Regions from separate parts of the Mesorhizobium sp. M1273 genome, predicted to be linked through region 2. Evidence: predicted binding sites of a transcription regulator. Region 2 holds the regulator's gene; each other region holds the start of a gene.
What was found. The regulator LexA, encoded in region 2, represses DNA repair genes until DNA is damaged. The targets are predictions, from matches to a motif close to TGTTCNNNNTGTGTTCNG.
Positions count from the first base shown of each region.

Region 1: the regulator LexA is predicted to act here: its motif matches at 2,727-2,744, upstream of NKH30_RS07930 (helicase-related protein).
Region 3: the regulator LexA is predicted to act here: its motif matches at 2,513-2,530, upstream of uvrA (excinuclease ABC subunit UvrA).

Region 1 covers NZ_JAMYLV010000005.1:113,391-117,612, forward strand. The annotation lists gene NKH30_RS07930 (helicase-related protein) at 1-2,559, opposite strand, end outside; gene phbB (acetoacetyl-CoA reductase) at 3,291-4,016, opposite strand; gene NKH30_RS07940 (acetyl-CoA C-acetyltransferase) at 4,120-4,222, opposite strand, start outside.
Region 2 covers NZ_JAMYLV010000022.1:15,940-20,161, reverse strand. The annotation lists gene NKH30_RS21695 (hormone-sensitive lipase) at 1-479, opposite strand, end outside; gene kynU (kynureninase) at 575-1,822, opposite strand; gene lexA (transcriptional repressor LexA) at 2,270-3,004, shown strand; gene NKH30_RS21680 (ComEC/Rec2 family competence protein) at 2,998-4,222, opposite strand, start outside.
Region 3 covers NZ_JAMYLV010000019.1:43,119-47,340, forward strand. The annotation lists gene uvrA (excinuclease ABC subunit UvrA) at 1-2,363, opposite strand, end outside; gene NKH30_RS20135 (hypothetical protein) at 3,060-3,458, opposite strand; gene NKH30_RS20140 (ATP-dependent Clp protease proteolytic subunit) at 3,455-4,060, opposite strand; gene NKH30_RS20145 (SRPBCC family protein) at 4,087-4,222, opposite strand, start outside.

The DNA.
Region 1 (4,222 bases), on a different contig from region 2:
CGCCTGCTCGACTCGCGCAGCCTCTTCCGCCGCCTGCTTTGCAGCGGCCGCGTCACGCGCGGCATTATCCTGTGCTTCGAGCCGCGCCTTGACCTCGGCCGCCGGTTTGGCATCGGCGCGATAGCCGAGTCCCTTCAGGATTTCTTCCATGTCGTCGGCGGTGGCGCCGAGAATCGACATCATCGGCGGCGTCACCATGAAGGACTGGCCGTCATAGGCGCCGTCGGGGCGAGGACCGAGGCCCGGCTTCCAGTTGGTCGCCGGCCGGATCAGGTCGGCCAGCCGTTCGAGAATATCGACGCGTACAGCACGCCGGCCAAGATTGCGGTAGCCGGCAAGCTTGTAGAAGGTCTTGTCGAAGGTCGGATCGATGACCACCGAGGTGCGGCCGGAGGCCAGTGCGTGAACGACATCGCCGAAACCGGGCTTGTCCTTGCCGTCGTTTCTCAGCGCCCACAGCAGCGTTATCAGCCCGGCCGGCGCCGGTTTGATCAGCGCCGGCACGAAGACATGGTAGGCGCCGAAGCGCACTCCGAGACGGCGAAGCGCCGCGCGGCCTTCCTGGTCGAGCGACTTCATCTCGTCGGCGATGTCGCGACGGTTGATGAGGCCGAAATGCTCGACAAGCTGGAAAGCGATGCCGCGGCCGATGCCGGTGATCTGCTCGGCATTCTTGAGATCGACCAGCGGCTTCAGCAGGGATTCGATCTGGAAATTGACGAAGCGCTCGGCGCGCGCCGCAACCTTGTCGCGGGCCGGGCCGGTGAGTTGCTCGTCGGCCAGCAGAACCAGACGCGGCTTCAAAGCGTCTTCGCCGGCGACCAGCGTGCCGATCGGGGCGCCGATCCAGCGCAGCGTGCCATCCGAACCCAGCGCGATGTCGCCATTGGCCGAGGCGCCGAAGCGCTCGGCCCGCGCCTCGAACTCGGCGGCAAGCGCCTTCTGCGCCGCCGCCCGCACCGCCTTGGCGTCTTCGCCGCCGGCGCTCTGGTCGGCGGTGAAGCGGAAACCTTGCAACTCGCCGACGTGATGGCCTTCGACGAGGACGGTTCCGGTTGGGCTGATTTCGGCTTCAGGCATCGTGTTTTCTCTAAGGCGCCGCATGAGGACGGAAGTCCTGCGGTCTACAAAACGTTTCGTCAACCGCTCATGCAGCGCATCGGACAATCTGTCTTCGATTTCGCGCGTCTTTTCCTGCCAGTGTGCCCGATCGGCCAGCCAGCCGGGCCTGTTGGAAACGAAGGTCCATGTGCGGATCTGGGCAATCCTGTGCGATAACGTGTCGATGTCGCCTTCGGTGGTGTCGGCACGGCGCACCTGCTCGGCCATGTAGTTCTCGTCGACATGGCCATGCCTGGCAAGGTCCATGTAAATGGAGGCAATCAAGTCGGCGTGCTGGGCCGGCGCGATCTTCCTGTAGTCGGGCAGCGCGCAGGCTTCCCACAGCAGCGCCACGCGCCTGGCATCGGTGGTGAGTGCCCGGACGTCCTCGTCGCGCGACAGATGCTCGAGCGCCTGTGCGTCTACTGCCGGCAGCGCGCGCGTCAGGCCTTCGACCGGGGCGTTGGTCTCAATCGACCGCTTCAGCGCATCGAGGTTGGCGAAATCGAAATGCGCGGTGCGCCACTGCAGTACTTTCACCGGGTCGAAATCATGCGCCTCGATTTTGTTGACCAGTTCATCATCCAGCGGATCGACCTGGCCGGTGACGCCGAAGGTGCCGTCGCGCAGATGCCGGCCAGCGCGGCCGGCAATCTGGCCGAGCTCGGCCGCCGTCAGGTTGCGGTACTGGTAGCCGTCGAATTTGCGGTTCTGGGCGAAGGCGACGTGGTCGAGGTCGAGGTTGAGGCCCATGCCGATGGCGTCGGTGGCGACGAGGTAGTCGACGTCGCCCGACTGGAACAGCGCCACCTGGGCGTTGCGGGTGCGCGGGCTGAGCGCGCCGAGCACGACGGCGGCACCGCCCTGCTGGCGGCGGATCAGCTCGGCGATGGCATAGACCTCGTCGGCCGAGAAGGCGACGATCGCGGTGCGCCGCGGCAGGCGGGTCAGCTTCTTCGAGCCGGCATAGGCAAGATGCGATAGGCGTGGCCGGGTCACCACCGACACGCCCCGCAGCAGGCGCTGCAGGATGCCGTGCATGGTGGCCGCGCCCAGCAGCAGCGTCTCCTGCCGGCCGCGCAGATGCAGGATGCGATCGGTGAAGATGTGTCCGCGTTCGAGATCGCCGGCGAGCTGGACCTCGTCGATGGCAACGAAGGCGGCGTCGGTCTCGCGCGGCATCGCTTCCACGGTGCAGACCGAGTATTTCGCGCCCGCCGGCTGGATCTTTTCCTCGCCGGTGATGAGCGCCACCTTATGGGCGCCGACCTTCTCGCAGACGCGCGTATAGACTTCGCGGGCAAGCAGCCTGAGCGGCAGGCCGATGACGCCGCTTTCATGCGCCACCATGCGTTCGATGGCGAGATGGGTCTTGCCGGTGTTGGTCGGGCCGAGCACGGCCGTCACGTCTCGACCCGACAGGATCAGCGGTTCAGTGTGTTTCGGATGGATGTTCATCGGCCTGGAAATAAGGCTCTCTGCCTCGCATTGTCGGGAGCGCGCCCATATTGGCCGCGTATGACAGGCGACACATAGGGATTTCGGGCGCGAAGCGAAAGCGGAATATGCCGAGGGCAGGCCGATTGGTTGGTTCGAAGCCAGAAAATCTGTTCCCGATTAACAGTTGGAACGAGTCTGGAACGAATCAGCGACGAATCACTGACTCGCGCTGATTCAGGGTTTGTTCACGGCTACATCTGGGTTTTCTGTCGGCGTATCTCACCACATGCTGAATCACGGAAACTGGCCCGATTTATGCAAGCGGCATCCAAGCGAGCACTGCGGTTAACCTTTGCCGGTGAATGGTCGTGGCCGGCCAATCTGCTTCGCACAACGTTATGAAATTATTGATGTTTCCTAACGCGCTTTAATCATTTCGAGGGTGTTTTCAGCTCTCGCCGTTAACGTTCCGCTCAAAGCCGGAACGAATCGGCGACGAATCAGAGATAGCCGAAGTTTCTTGGTTTGTTCACCGCAACATGTTGTGTTGTGAACAGCTTTTCCACCGAGAATCCACAGGCTGCCGGGCGGCTTTTGCACAAGCTGCGAGTTTGCCGTTAACCTTTGCGTGCCGGATTGGGGCAGCGTGCTGCATCGAGATCTTGCAACGGGAAGACCGCTATAGAAACGGGCCGTTTTGCAGGCCCGTTCGTCCAAGCGCGGATCTGTCTCAACGTAAAGACAAACGATCAGGCGACGTACTGGCCGCCATTGGCTGATATGGTCGAGCCGGTGATGAAACCGGCATCGTCGGAAGCGAGGAAGACGACGCAGCGCGCGATTTCCTCCGGCTCGCCGAGACGGCCGACCGGGATGTGCGGGATGACCCGCTCGTTGAGGACCTTCTCGTCCATTGCCTTGACCATCTCGGTGGCGATGTAGCCGGGGCAAATGACGTTGACGGTGATGCCGGCGCGCGCGCCTTCCTGGGCCAGTGCCTTGGTGAAGCCGATATCGCCGGCCTTCGAGGCCGAATAATTGACCTGGCCGACCTGGCCTTTCTGGCCGTTGATCGAGGAGATGGTGATGATGCGACCGAACTTGCGGTCGCGCATGCCGCCCCACAATGGATGCGTCATGTTGAAGACGCCGGAAAGGTTGGTGTCGAGGACCTCTTTCCATTGCTCGCGCGTCATCTTGTGGAACATCGCGTCGCGAGTGATGCCGGCATTGTTGACCAGCACCGCGACGGGACCGAGATCGGCTTCGATCTGTTTGATGCCGGCGGCGCAGGCCTCGTAGTCGGCGACGGACCATCTATAGACCGGGATGCCGGTCGCGGCCTTGAACTTTGCCGCCGCTTCTTCATTGCCGGCGTAGTTTGCGGCGACCGAATAGCCGGCGCTTTTCAAGGCGACCGATATCGCCGCGCCGATGCCGCGCGACCCGCCTGTGACGATTGCAACCTTTGTCATATGTCCTCCCGGGAAATGCAGATGACTGAGCGTTGAAGCGGTGGGGTTTGCCCTCTTTCCCTACTCGCTTTGCGCCAGCATCCTATTCGTATCGCTTATCTCATCACAATGCTTCCACGCACATGGCAACACCCATGCCGCCGCCGATGCACAGCGTGGCAAGGCCTTTCTTGGCACTTCTGCGGCGCATCTCGTAGACCAGCGTG
Region 2 (4,222 bases):
AGCGGCGTCGTCGCCGTAACCATCCGGCTAACAAGATGGCCGCCGGCCGAGTGCCCGGTCAGCATCAGCGGCCCTGCAACCATCGCCGCCGCCTTGCCGATCGCCGCGCCGACTTCCTTGACGATGCCGCCAATGCGTATCTGCGGACAGAGCGTGTAGGACGGCATCGCCACCGCATAGCCGCGATCAACAGGGCCAGCGGCAAGATGCGACCAGAAATTCTTGTCGAATTCCATCCAGTAGCCGCCATGAACGAACACCACGAGTCCCTTGGGCTTGATGGCCGGCAGGAAAAGATCGAGCCGGTTGCGTGGGTTGTCGCCATAGGCCATGTCGAGCCGCGCCCTGCCCTCGGTCGAAAGCACGTCGCGGAAAACCCGCGCGGGCTCGATCCAGGCCGCCGGCCAGCGATCGCTGCCGGCTATGTTGGCGCCGTTGGCATAGGCGTTGTCCCAATCGGCAATGTGACGTTCGAACACCCTGCGCCCTCCCTGGCATATGGCCTTGCAACGTAGCCGTAAGCATCGCGCGGCGCGTCGTCGCCAGCCTCACGATTCCAGCTCTCGCATCAATCTCAAGTGACAGCTGCTTTGATGGCGAAGCGCGCATCCTTCCACGCACCGGTGTGCAGGATGTCCTCAAGCACTTTGACGGCCTGCCAGACATCGGCATAGCCGATATAGAGCGGGGTGAAGCCGAAGCGCATGGTCGATGGCGCGCGAAAATCGCCGATCACGCCACGTTCGATCAGCGCGCGCATGACCTGGTAGCCATGCTCATGCATGAATGAAATCTGGCTGCCGCGTTTTTCCCCATCGCGCGTGCTTTCGAGCGTGAGCCCGTACGTGCCGCACTTTGCCTCGACAAGCTCGATGAACAGATCCGCCAGCGCGATGCTCTTCTTGCGCACCGCCGTCATGTCGACATCGTTCCAGATGTCGAGCGCGCCCTTCAGCGTGCGCATCGACAAGACCGGCTGCGTGCCGCACAGAAACCGGCGGATGCCGGTGCCGGCCGCATAGCCTGGCTCGAATGCGAAGGGCCGTGCATGGCCCCACCAGCCGGTGAGCGGCTGCTGGATGTCGGAAAGATGCCGCTCAGCCGCATAGATGAAGGCAGGCGCGCCCGGGCCGCCATTCAGATATTTGTAGGTGCAGCCAACGGCAAAATCGGCGTTTGCCTTGTCGAGTTCGACTGGCATCGCGCCGGCGGTGTGGCAGAGATCCCAGACGATCATCGCCCCGGCTTCCTGAGCCCTGCGCGTCAGCGCCGGCATGTCGCGCAGTTCGCCCGACTTATAGTTGACGTGGTTGACCAGCACCACAGCGGTGCGTTCGTCGATCAGCTCTTCGATGGTCGGCGCGTCGACTCCCGAGAGGCGCAGCAGCGTATCTTTTCGCGTCGAAACCACACCCTCGGCCATGTAGAGGTCCGTCGGAAAACTATCGCCCTCGGCGACGATGACCTGCCGCTCCGGTCGCATGGCCATGGCGGCGTGCAGCAGCTTGTAGATATTGACCGATGTCGTGTCGCAGACCACTGTCTGGCCGGCCGCGGCCCCGATCAGGCGCCCGAGCTGGTCGCCAAGTTCAAGCGGCATGTTGAACCAGCCGGCCGTGTTCCATGCGCGGATGAGATCATGCGACCATTCTTCGGTCGCGGCTTTGTGCAGTTCATCGAAAGCGGCACGTGAAGCAGCTCCTAGCGAATTGCCGTCGAGATAGATCACTCCTTGCGGCAACACAAAGCGGTCGCGCATCGCGCGCAGCGGATCCGCGGCATCCATCGCCTTTATGGCCACGAGATCGGGAATTCCTGTCATGATTTGTCTGCTCCCCCAAGATCCAACGCAACGCCGGACACGCATCGACTGTTCTTCCATTACCTGGTTGCGCGCAGCAAGGCTCCACCGGCGAGAAGCAGCCTGACCAGGCGGTGGAAACCGGGACTTAACCCGAGGTTGGCGTTTTGAGTTCGTTTCGTTCACGGTGCATTGACCAAACCGCACAGTCGATACGGGTTCAATTCCGTGCCTTTTGCCGACCGACGGCCGATGCCAGTGCCGCCTTCTAGGAGGCCAGAAGGGCGCAAACGAAAGCAGAATCAAGGCGATGAGGCTCGCGGCGGTGAAAATGCGGTACGCCGGTAGGGGACGTCGTTTGTTTCCCGAGCCTTAACGCATTCATTAAACTTTAAACAGTTGCGGAACACAACTGGAACAGATAGTGTTTGTTCTGGGTTTGTTTTTCTGATTCTGTTGGGGGTCGCTATGCTGACACGCAAACAACACGAACTGCTTATGTTCATCCACGAAAGGTTGAAGGAAAGCGGTATCCCGCCTTCATTCGACGAGATGAAGGAAGCGCTCGACCTGGCTTCCAAATCCGGAATCCACCGGCTGATTACGGCGCTGGAGGAGCGCGGCTTCATTCGCCGTTTGCCCAACCGGGCCCGTGCGCTGGAGGTGCTACGCCTGCCTGACTCGATCGCCCCCGGCCTCAATGCGGCACGCAAGTTCTCGCCGAGTGTCATCCAGGGCAGTCTTGGGCAAGGCGCCCCTCGGCAAGGCAAGCCGACATCGTCGCGCGTGCCCGCAGCCGGAAATGACGACGATGTCGTCGCCGCCGTTTCGATCCCGGTGATGGGCCGCATCGCTGCCGGTGTGCCGATCGACGCCATCCAGCACCAGACGCATTCGATTTCGGTGCCGCCGGATATGATCATGGGCGGCGAGCATTATGCGCTTGAGGTCAAAGGCGATTCGATGATCGAGGCCGGCATTTTCGACGGCGACACGGTGATCATCCGCAATGCCGATACGGCGAGCCCCGGTGAGATCGTGGTGGCACTGGTCGACGAGGAGGAAGCGACGCTGAAGCGGTTCCGCCGCAAGGGCGCCTCGATCGCCCTGGAAGCCGCCAATCCGGCCTACGAGACGCGCATCTTCGGACCAGACAGGGTCAAGGTGCAGGGCAAGCTCGTCGGACTGATCCGCCGCTACTGAGCTCCGCCCTTGGCGCCGGCTTTGGGGTTGTCGGCCCGGCGGTATGGCGGCAGGCCCCGTGCCGCGCGTGAAAATTTCCGCTGCACGTGCCAGGGCCGGTATGATTTTTCGACGGCGAAGCGGATCTCGGCGCGTGTTGCCGCTTGTGGATCGAAATAGACGGCGGCACTTCCCGCGCGCGCCAGTTGCCGTTTGGTGACGACGAGGACCAGCCGGTCGTAGTAGCAGGGGTTATGGGCGGTGGCGTCGTCGATGACGATCAAGCTGGCAAAGGCGCAGGCTGGCCGCGCAGTATCGCGGTCCTTGGCTTGCGCGATGATCGCGCCGGATGGATGCCTGGCAAGGCAGAGGCCGTCCGTGCAAATGAACGGCATGCCCGGCGGTAGGTCGGCCGGATCGGCAATGTCGAATTGCGGGTCGTTCTTTCCAGGTGTTTCCGGCGCGACGATAGCCTCTGATGTGAGCGCGCGTTTCCAGTTGTCGATGGTGAACTCATTCGGGCGTGCCCGGTTGACCGCGAGTTCACCGCTGCCGATCGGCAGCGCGACCAGCCGTGCGTCCTCCGAGACCAATACGTCGGGTATGCGTGTCTGCGTTGTCGTCAGCAAGCCGGCGAGCGCAAAAGGAAGTGCCGCCAGCCGCAACCACGTCGTCGCCATGCTGGCAATGACGAGGGCGATCGTCACCAGAAGGACGGATCTCAGCGAAATCAGCCCGACCGCATCGATCGGCGAGCGCTCCGAGATCCACCCGGACAGGGCGATCATCGCCGTCAGCCCCTTGCCCATGACATAGAGAAAAGGGCCATCCGCACCGAACGGCATCGCCAGCGCGCTGAGAACGGCGAAGGGCATGACGACCAGTGACACGATGGGCATGATGGCCAGATTGGCGAACAGGCTGAGCGGCGCCACGCGCTGGAAATGCCATATGGCGAAAAGCGCCGTGGCGCTCCCTGCAATGATCGAGGTCATCGCCAGACCGCACATGCCCAGCAGGACCTTTCGAGTGGCAAAGCGTAGCGGCGACTGCCGCGGCGGCGGCGTGGTGGCCCTGCCGGCGCGGTAATCGGACCAGCCTGCGTAGGCGCCGACAAGGGCCGCCGTCGCGGCGAAGGACATCTGGAAACTCGGACCGACCACCTCGTGCGGCGACACCAGGATGACCGCGATGGCCGAGATCGCCAGGTTGCGCATGGTGAGCGCGGCCCGGTCGAAC
Region 3 (4,222 bases), on a different contig from region 2:
TGGCAGACGTCGCAGGTGACGTAGACGTCGGGCAGGAAGTGCATCTCGATCTTGATGACGCCGTCGCCTTGGCAGGCCTCGCAGCGGCCGCCCTTGACGTTGAACGAGAAGCGCCCCGGCTGGTAGCCGCGCGCCTTGGCCTCCGGCAGGCCGGCGAACCAGTCGCGAATCGGCGTGAAGGCGCCGGTATAGGTGGCAGGGTTGGAGCGCGGCGTCCGTCCGATCGGCGACTGGTCGATGTCGATGACCTTGTCGAGGAATTCCAACCCCTCGATGCGGTCGTGCTCGGCCGGATGCTCGCGCGAGCCCATGATGCGGCGCGACGCCGCCTTGAACAGGGTCTCGATCAGGAAGGTCGACTTGCCGCCGCCGGATACGCCGGTGACGGCGGTAAACGTGCCGAGCGGGATTTCGGCGGTGACGTTCTTCAGGTTATTGCCGCGCGCGCCGACGACCTTCAGCCGGCGGTTTTTCTTGGCCTCGCGGCGCGCTGCCGGCGTCGCCACTTCGAGCTCGCCCGACAGGTATTTGCCGGTGATCGAAGCGGGCGTCGCCATGATCTGCTGCGGGGTGCCCTGGGCGATGATGTGGCCGCCATGAATGCCGGCAGCCGGGCCGATATCGACGACATAGTCGGCATGCAGGATGGCGTCCTCGTCGTGCTCGACGACGATGACCGTGTTGCCGATGTCGCGCAGATGCTTCAGCGTGTCGAGCAGGCGGGCGTTGTCGCGCTGGTGCAGACCGATCGACGGCTCGTCCAGCACGTAAAGTACGCCGGTCAGGCCGGAGCCGATCTGCGACGCCAGACGGATGCGCTGGCTCTCACCGCCTGAAAGCGTGCCGGAGTTGCGCGACAGCGTCAAATAGTCGAGACCGACATCGTTGAGGAAGCGCAGCCGCTCTCGGATTTCCTTGAGCACGCGCACCGCAATCTCGTTCTGCTTGTCGTTGAGCGAAGCGGGCAGATCGGTGAACCACTGGTCGGCCTTGCGGATGGACAGCTCGGTGACCTCGCCAATGTGCTTGCCGGCGATCTTGACCGCGAGCGCCTCGGGCTTCAGCCGATAGCCGCGGCAGGCCGGGCAGGGCGTGGCCGACATGAAGCGCTCGATCTCCTCGCGCATCCAGGCGGATTCGGTTTCCTTCCAGCGGCGCTCGAGATTGGGGATGACGCCCTCGAAGGTTTTCGTCGTTTTGTAGGAGCGCAGACCGTCATCATAATGGAAGGTGATTTCGCGCTCGCCGGTGCCGTGCAGGACGGCTTGCCTTGCCTCCTCGCTCAAATCCTTGAACTTGTCGCCGAGCTTGAAGCCATAGGCAATGCCCAGCGCTTCCAGCGTCTGCGCATAATAGGGCGAGGTCGACTTCGCCCACGGGCTGACGGCGCCGGCGCGCAGCGAGACATTCTCGTCGGGCACGACCAGGCTGGCGTCGATGGCGCGTTGGCTGCCGAGCCCGTCGCAGGTCGGGCAGGCGCCGAACGGATTGTTGAAGGAGAACAGCCTGGGCTCGATCTCGGGAATGGTGAAGCCGGACACCGGGCAGGCGAACTTTTCCGAGAACAGCATGCGTTCATGCGTCTCGTTCTTCGATTTGTTGACCGAATCCTCGCCGGTCTGGCTGGCGTCGAGCGGCTTGTCGGCAAATTCCGCCACCGCCAGCCCGTCGGCCAGCTTCAGCGCGGTCTCGATGGAATCGGCGAGCCGCGTCGCCAGATCGCCGCGCACGACGATGCGGTCGACGACGACGTCGATGTCGTGCTTGTACTTCTTGTCCAGCGCCGGCACGTCGGCGATCTCATAGAAGACGCCATCGACTTTGACGCGCTGAAAACCCTTCTTCTGCAGCTCCAGCAGTTCCTTGCGGTACTCGCCTTTGCGGCCGCGCACCATCGGCGCCAGAATGAACAGCCGGGTGCCTTCCTCGACAGCAAGCACCCGGTCGACCATCTGCGAAACCGTCTGGCTCTCGATCGGCAGGCCGGTGGCCGGTGAATAGGGTACACCGACGCGGGCGAACAAAAGCCGCATATAATCGTAGATCTCGGTGACGGTGCCGACCGTCGAACGTGGGTTCTTCGAGGTGGTCTTCTGCTCGATGGAAATGGCCGGCGACAGGCCGTCGATCTGGTCGACGTCCGGCTTCTGCATCATTTCGAGGAATTGCCGTGCATAGGCCGAAAGGCTCTCGACATAGCGGCGCTGGCCCTCGGCGTAGATGGTGTCGAAGGCAAGCGACGACTTGCCCGACCCCGACAGGCCGGTCATGACGATCAGGCTGTCACGCGGCAGGTCGAGATCGACATTCTTCAGATTATGTTCGCGTGCCCCGCGAATGGAGAGATATTTATGGTCGGCCATCGCCGGTCGCCGCCTCAGAATCTGGAATTCGTGGGATGGGCGGGTTTTCCCGACCACCCCCTATGTAGGTAATTTCGCCGCCTTTTCGAGAGACGCCACAACTCTCGACCAAAGCGTTTAACCGCCTTTCGCGCGAACGGGCAAGCGGAAAGAACAAAGGCCGAACACGCTCCTGACAAAAGCTGCCCGTGAGGCCGGCTTCACAAAGCGTCTCGCGATCACATTTTTCGGCAACCCGGCTATTCAAGGTTGACGTCCCCGCGTCATGGGGGCAGAATCCAATTGTCAACGAAGCCGGCCGTCTTTCGATGGCCTCGCGGCCTGGGGCTAGCCTGCGAGACGCCGCGGGTTATGCGATGAGCGCTTCGACGACAGTCGCAACGAACAGAAGGAGAGCAGAGGCATGACTCCACCGGATTGTTCCTTGAGGCTCCACGTGTCGCTGGAGCCGCGGCAGGTATAAGTAGCCAGGTCAGGCGTTTAGCGCTACCTGCCCACGTTGACCTGCCGATCCCCACAACAATCAGAGACTGCTAGTCGGATCGTCGGCTGAACGCCGCGAAGCATCCGAAGTAAAAAGCCGGCAGTACACTCCCGGCAATTTGGATTTCAGATCCAAGAAGCCCCGTCAGTTGCAAAAGCAATGGCGGGGCTGTTCGTTTGAAGCGCAATGTTTGCGGTTCACACTAGGCGAACTTAGCGGCTGGAGGGCCTGATCCCGCCGGTAGCGACATCGATGGTGATGCTACCGGAAATCCGAACGTCGGTATCGCCAATCTTGAAGGTGCCGTTGCCGCTGCCTGGAGCCATATCGTCAGGCTCAGGCCGCGGCGCTGGCTCGGCGATGCGATAATCGCTGGTCACACCGGGCAGGGCGCCCTTTTGCGAAGACATCGAATTATCTTGGGCAAGTGCCATACCCACCAGCATGTTCGTGCCGGCAACGGCAGCGATAGCAAGGCATAACAGGCTGGATGAGCGGCTGGCGGTCATCGCCGGACTATAGTGCCGCGATAGCGGCAAGACCAGACCGATGGCGCTGAAATTGCGGGCGCTCAATCTCCTCAGTTCCGTCCGCCGGCCCGGCTCGTTCATGCGGCCTGCTTGCGAGTGTCGAAAACATGGTCGACGAGGCCCCAATCCTTGGCCTCCTGCGCGGTCATGAAAAAGTCGCGGTCGAGCGTGCGTTCCACTTCTTCGTAGGTGCGGCCGCAATGGCGGGCGTAAAGATCGGTCATGCGACGCTTGGTGCGAAGGATGCCCTCGGCATGGCGCTGGATATCGGAGGCTTGGCCCTGGAAACCGCCGAGAGGCTGATGCAGCACGATGCTGGTGTTGGGTAGCGCGATGCGCCGCCCCGGTGTGCCGGCCATCAAAAGGAACGAGGCCATCGAGGCGGCGAAGCCCATACAAACCGTGGAGACCGGGCAGCTGATATACTGCATCGTATCGTAGATGGCGAAACCGCTGGTCACCACGCCGCCGGGCGAGTTGATGTAGAGCGAGACCTCCTTGTCGGGATTGTCGGATTCCAACGACAGAAGCTGGGCGCAGACCAGCGCTGAGGTGCCGTCATCGATCGGGCCGTTGATGAAGACGATGCGCTCGCGCAGCAGCCGCGAAAATATGTCGAAGGCACGTTCGCCGCGGCTCGACTGCTCGATCACCATCGGCACCAGATTGGCAAGGCCGCTCATCGGTTGTCTCCGTTGACTGTTGTCGTTCAGGCCGCGCGCAGGAAGAGGCGCGGGGTGTTTGCGGCGATCTGCTTGTGCCTGGGAGTGCGCGCTTCAAAGGAAAGCCGGCAACCGGCGCCTGCCATCGCGATCCCCGGCACTGCTGCCCGAGCAAAACCATCA